Regions from separate parts of the Nitrobacter winogradskyi Nb-255 genome, predicted to be linked through region 2. Evidence: riboswitches for the same ligand, from Rfam matches in the RefSeq annotation. Region 2 holds a riboswitch; the other holds the start of a gene.

What was found. A riboswitch is a leader RNA that binds a small molecule or an ion and turns the genes downstream of it on or off. The one in region 2 is predicted to bind cobalamin.
Region 1: another riboswitch for cobalamin. It lies ahead of NWI_RS11570 (TonB-dependent receptor plug domain-containing protein); the one in region 2 lies ahead of NWI_RS15010 (ribonucleoside-diphosphate reductase subunit alpha).

Annotation. Positions count from the first base shown of each region.
Region 1 is NC_007406.1:2,410,482-2,413,722, forward strand. Features, by position in the region: gene NWI_RS11560 (outer membrane beta-barrel protein) at 1-203, opposite strand, end outside; gene rpe (ribulose-phosphate 3-epimerase) at 422-1,123, shown strand; cobalamin riboswitch at 1,317-1,528, shown strand; gene NWI_RS11570 (TonB-dependent receptor plug domain-containing protein) at 1,640-3,241, shown strand, end outside.
Region 2 is NC_007406.1:3,121,084-3,124,324, forward strand. Features, by position in the region: gene NWI_RS15010 (ribonucleoside-diphosphate reductase subunit alpha) at 1-1,253, opposite strand, end outside; cobalamin riboswitch at 1,367-1,588, opposite strand; gene NWI_RS15015 (epoxyqueuosine reductase QueH) at 1,788-2,456, shown strand; cobalamin riboswitch at 2,496-2,701, shown strand; gene metE (5-methyltetrahydropteroyltriglutamate--homocysteine S-methyltransferase) at 2,811-3,241, shown strand, end outside.

The sequences.
Region 1 (3,241 bases), 710 kb from region 2:
TAGCCATCGGTCTTCATGCCCGCGGCCAACGCCGTGTCGGCGGCGACGAACAGGCTGCCGCCGCCCTGACCGATCGCCAGCAGCGGATTGGTGTCGAATCCGCCGCGCAGCCGGAACGAAGCCGTGAAATCGTTTTCGGCGCAGGCGTGGGAGCCGGCAAGGCCGAGGCAGCCGGCGAGTAGAAATACTTTCGGTATATGCATACGGCCCCGTATTACTTCGAAACAAGGACCGAATACTTGTTGTGTATGGTTATCGGATCATGAAAATCAGCGCCGACTGCGCAATGATGCGGATGCGGCGAACCCAAGACTACCGCTCATAAAGACGACCGCCGAAAACACGACCGCGCATTGCTCCGGGGCGCGGCTCATGTTACGCGGGGCTCTCTCAAGCTCCGCTGATATTTCCGGAAACGTTCATGTCCCAGACTTTTGCGCCGCGTCCTCTCGTCATCGCACCGTCGATCCTGGCCTCGGACTTCTCGAAGCTTGGCGATGAGGTTCGCGCCGTCGATCAGGGGGGGGCCGAGTGGATCCACCTCGACGTGATGGACGGCCATTTCGTGCCGAACATCTCCTATGGGCCCGATGTCATCAAGGCGATGCGTCCGCACAGCAAGAAGATCTTCGATGCCCATTTGATGATCTCGCCATGCGATCCGTACCTCGAAGCCTTCGCCAAGGCAGGTTGCGACCACATCACGGTTCACGTCGAAGCGGGACCGCACCTGCATCGCTCGCTGCAAGCCATTCGCAACCTCGGCAAGAAGGCGGGGGTCACGCTCAATCCCGGAACGCCATTGTCCACCGTCGAATACGTGCTCGACATGGTCGACCTGGTGCTGGTGATGTCGGTCAACCCCGGTTTCGGAGGCCAGAAGTTCATCTCCTCTGCGGTCGACAAGATTCGGGATTTGCGCGCGATGATCGGGGGACGGCCGATCGACATCGAGGTCGACGGCGGGGTCGGACCCGACGTCGCGGGTGATCTGGCCGCCGCCGGCGCCAACGCCTTCGTGGCGGGCTCCGCGGTGTTCAAGGGCGGCACGATGGAATCCTACAAGGCCAACATGGACGCGATCCGCAATGCCGCCGCCGCGGCGCGCGGCGAAATAGTCTGACGCAAGCGCGGTCGCCAACCGCCTACAGTTCTGTCAGGCCGCACGCGTTTTCTTCACGCGAACCGGTATCCATCCTCGGGCCAAGCCCGAGGACATGCTTCGCTCGAAAGCGCTCCTGCTGCGGATATGCAACGCCACGGGGAAAAGCCGGAACTCGATCGCCCCGTCGATTGACATCGACTTTGTTCCCCCCCAAACAGATCGGCGACGGTTCTCCCTTGGGAGATCAAAAGGGAACGTGGTGCGGGATCATCCTAACACCGGGATCATTCCAACGCCACGGCTGCCCCCGCAACTGTAAGCGGCGAATCTGCGTCACACGCCACTGGGACATCTCGGCCCCGGGAAGGCGACGTCAGGTAACGACCCGCGAGCCAGGAGACCTGCCGTCAACCCGTGGTCACACGCGAAGATGTCAGTCGGGGACTACAGACATCCGCTTCATCGGCGCCGCGCAGGCTCCTGTGAAACCTCGTTCGCTGTGACGTGCCACCGACGTCCAGCCGAGGTTTTCTTATGTCCGCCGCCTTCGTGTCCGGAGCTTATCGCAGAAGCCTGCTTGCTTCCGCCCTCCTCGCCTCGCTGGGATCGATCGGCCTGAATACGCCCACAAGCGCGCAGCAATCCGCCTCTCCCAACCTGCTGCCTCCGATCCGGATCGCGCCACCCCCGGATCGAGCGATGGCGCCCGCACACCGCACGACTTCGCGATCACGCCGTGTCGTCCGCCCCGCTCCCCGGCAAACTCCTGTCGCTGAGACTCATGTTCCGGGCACGATGGGTTCGACCGTAGTCAGCCCCACGGGAGTGGTGACGCCCGCGGGCCAGCTGGCCAGCTCCATCACCGTCGTCACCGAGCAGGATATCCAGACCCAGCAACACCGCAGCGTTCCGGATATCCTCAGGACGGCTCCCGGCCTGAATGTGGTGCAAGCCGGCGGACCTGGCGCCCAGACCTCGATCTTCATGCGAGGCACGAACGCCAACCACACCAAGGTGATGCTCGACGGAATCGACATCGGCGATCCCGCCAACTCGAATGGCGCGTTCGACTATGCGCACCTTCTCACGGCGGACATCCAGCAGATGGAAATCCTCCGGGGCCCGCAGAGCGGACTCTACGGCTCCGACGCGATCGGCGGCGTCATCTCCATCATCACGAAAAAGGGCGAAGGTCCGGCGCGGGTCACCGGCTCACTCGAGTCCGGCTCGTTCAAAACCTTCAACCAGACGCTCGGACTGAGCGGCGCCGAACGGAACTTCAACTACGCGGTCAACGTCGCCCATCTCCATGCCGGAGACGTTCCGGTCACGCCGCCCGAGCTTCTGCCGCCGGGGCGGCAGGCGATCGGCAACAACTATGACAACATGACTTACTCGACCAAGCTCGGAGTCGATCTCAATGAGTATCTGACCGTCAATTCGGTGGTCCGCTATACCGACTCGACGCTGCTGTTCACGGGCGACGGCGGATTTCCAAGCACTCCCAACGCCAGCCAGAGCACGCACGCCGTCCAGCAACTCTTCAACCGTCAGGAGGCCGTGTGGTCGCTGTTCGACGGACGCGTCCAGAGCTTCTTCGGTCTCAATTTCACGAACAGCAGAGCCTATGACGTGGGTCCGGGCGACCCGGCCGCGACGATCACCACGGGAGAACGCCTCAAATTCGACTGGCGCACCGTGACCGAGATTACGCGAGACAACCATCTGATCGTCGGCGCCGAGCATCAGACCGATCGCATGGACACCGCCGATTTTGCCGCCAGGAACGGCAACAAGGCAGGTTTCGTGCAGTTGCAATCGGCTTTCGCGGACCGCTTTTTCCTGGTGGCCAATGTCCGCCAGGATTCCAACGACCTGTTCGGCGGCCGCATGACTTACCGGATTGCGCCGGCGGTCATTGTTCCCGTTACCGAAACCAAGCTGAAAGCAAGCTACGGCACGGGATTCAAGGCGCCCTCGCTGAGCCAGTTGTTCCGGGATTATCCGACCTTCAATTTCTTCGCCAATCCCAACCTGCAACCGGAAGACAGCCGGGGCTTCGACGCCGGTTTCGAGCAACCTTTGTTCAACGACCGCGTGCGTTTCGGCTCGACCTACTTCCGAAACGACATCACC
Region 2 (3,241 bases):
GCGCCGAGCCCGCGCACGCGCGTCCAGTCGTTGCCGAGCCCGCCGGCATATTTGGAAAGCAGCGCGTTGTCCTTGATCGCCTTGAAGATGCCGTCGAGATCGTCGGCGACGGTCGTGAGAAAGCAGGACGAGAGCTGCGGGCGCAGCGTGCCGGCGTTGAATAGCGTCGGCGTCGAGGCCATGAAGTCGAACGACGACAGCAGGTCGTAGAACGCGATCGCCTTCTCCTCGCGGTCGATCTCACGCAGCGCCAGACCGCACGCGACCCGCATGAAGAACGCCTGCGGCAGCTCGAAACGCACGCTTCGGACGTGCAGGAAGTAGCGGTCATAGAGGGTCTGGAGTCCGAGATAGTCGAATCGCAGATCGCGTTCGGGCTTCAGCGCCGCCGCGAGCCGGTCGAGGTCGAAGCGGCCGATCTCCGGATCGAGCAGTTCATGGTCGATGCCGGCCCGCACATAGCTAAGGAAATAGTCCGCATAGCGCTCCGCCATCTCGGCCTGCGTGGCCTGCTCAAGCCGCCCCGCGACAAAGCTCAAGGCCTCGCGGCGCATCTTGTCGAGCAGCAGCCGGGCGCTGACCTTGGCGTAATCGGGATCGGTCTCGACCAGCGTGCGGGCGGCCAGGATCGGTGCCTGCGCCAGTTCATCCACGCTGATGCCGTCATAGAGGTTGCGATGGGTTTCCGTCAGAATGGCCGAGGCGGAAACATCTCCAAGCCCCGCGCAGGCCTCCTCCACCACGGCAGTGAGGCGCGGGGTGTCGAGAGCGATCAGCGATCCGTCCGCCGACTTCATCCGCAGCGCCGCTTTCGCCGCCGCCGCGCCGCCCTTCTTCGACTTCGATTCCTGCGCCTTCGCGCGCTCGCGGGCGCGCTCCTCGCGATAGAGCACATAGGCGCGCGCGACCTTGTGATGCTCGCTCCGCATCAGCGCGAGTTCGACCTGATCCTGAATGTCCTCGATGTGGAAGGTGCGGCCGGCGTCGGAGCGTCGCGTCAGGCTGGCGACGATCTGATCGGTCAACCCGGTGACGATGTCGTGGACCCGGCGCGAGGCGGCGGCGCTGTTGCCCTCGACCGCCAGAAACGCCTTGGTGAGCGCGACCGCGATCTTGGCGGAATCGAACGGCGACACCGAGCCGTTGCGCCGGATGACTTGACAGGCCGGTTCGCTCGACGGCGCCGTGGCCGCGGCAGACAGGGACGGACGCACGATACGCGCAGCAGGTACAGTTTCAGTTGCAGCAGACATCGCTCACCCCGGTCTGGTTGCGAGCCGGGGTCTAGCCGGGACGCGCGCAGAAAAACGCCGCGATGAGGTCGCGATTCCTGCCGTGCGGCCCGCCGGGACACCCCGCCCAGGGACATTCTTTTTTTGCCACGGCAGGTCTACTGACTTGCGGGTCCAGGCATCGGTCCGGTCTTCCCAGAGCCTTGCAGCCCCAGTGACACTCAAGTGGACTTCGGCTCGCCGCTTACAGTTGCGGGGGCAGCGCCGGCCTTGCCCGGATCACGGACCGAGACGCACCGGCTTCCCTCTTAGCTCTCGGTGTTGCGACTCGAGAGACCTTGGCCACTATATTTAGTAGCTACAGCACATTCGGAGTCAATGAATCGTTTTCGAATCCGGACGCCAATGCTCGCAATCCACAAGCGAGGCCGGATACAGCCCGGACGAAATTTCCACCAATCGATTGACCGGCCCTTGACGCTCCGGCTGTTCAGACCATTATCCCGGCGGACAGGCTGCGGCGTTGTTCCCGCGCCTCAACCGTTGAGCCTGACCGTGACCGAATTCGTCCGACCGAATCTGACGCCCCCGAACGGACAGAAGAAAGTGCTTCTGCACTCCTGTTGCGCGCCGTGCTCCGGCGAGGTGATGGAGGCGATGCTGGCGTCGGGGATCGATTACACGATCTTCTTCTACAATCCGAACATCCATCCCCTCAAAGAATATCTGCTGCGCAAGGACGAGAACGTCCGCTTCGCGGAGAAGCATGGCGTGCCGTTCGTCGACGCCGATTACGACAAGGACAACTGGTTCGCCCGCGCCAGGGGGATGGAGTGGGAGCCCGAGCGCGGAGCGCGCTGCACCATGTGCTTCGACATGCGATTCGAACGCACCGCGCTCTATGCGCATGAGCATGGTTTTCCGGTGATGACGTCCTGCCTCGGCATCTCCCGATGGAAGAACATGGCGCAGATCAACGACTGCGGTCATCGCGCGGCCGGACGTTATCCCGGTGTGTCATATTGGGACTTCAACTGGCGCAAGGGCGGCGGCGCGCAGCGGATGATCGAGATCAGCAAGCGCGAGCAATTCTATCAGCAGGAATATTGCGGCTGCGTCTATTCGTTGCGCGACACCAATCAACACCGCCGGAATCATGGCCGGGCACCTATCGTGATCGGGACGCAATTCTACCGGCAAGGCGAGGAACCGGACGCGACATAAGATTCGTCCGTGCCGGTTGACGGCCCGTGGACGCTGGCCCATAGGATGGGGGGTCGAGGTTCTCCGGGACGATTCACGCCCGGAGCTAAGAGGGAAGCCGGTGTGTCTTCGGATAAAGCCGGCGCTGCCCCCGCAACTGTAAGCGGTGAGCCGTGGTCCATCATGCCACTGGGTGTTGTCCCGGGAAGGCCGGACCAAAGCTGAGACCCGCGAGCCAGGAGACCTGCCCCGGCAACATAGTCGTCCTCGGGCGGGGTGTCCCGGTGGTGCGCTTGCGGTCTCGATGGCGGCGCGCCGCCAGGATTCCCATGCCGCGTCGCTAAGGCCCAGCCCCCAACACATGGGGTAAAGCCAGTGTCTGTTTCCTCTCCTCTTCCCGTGGCTACGCTCGGCACGCCGCGCATCGGTCCGCGCCGCGAACTGAAAACCGCGCTCGAAAGCTACTGGTCCGGCAAGTCCGACGAATCCGCATTGCTTGAAGCGGCGGCCGGATTGCGCGCCGCGAACTGGGCGCGCCAGAAATCGCTCGGCGTCACCGTCATCCCGTCGAACGATTTCACCTTCTATGATCATGTGCTCGACACCAGCGTCATGGTCGGCGCGATCCCGGACATCTACGGATGGAAAAGCGGACCCGTGCCGCTCGCGACCTATTTCGCGATGGCGCGAGGCGCCCAGGGCGGGAATGACGATGCGGCCTGCGCGCATGGTCATCAGGGCGACGGTCACGCTCATGGCGCGCCGGCGCAGGAAATGACCAAGTGGTTCGACACCAACTACCACTA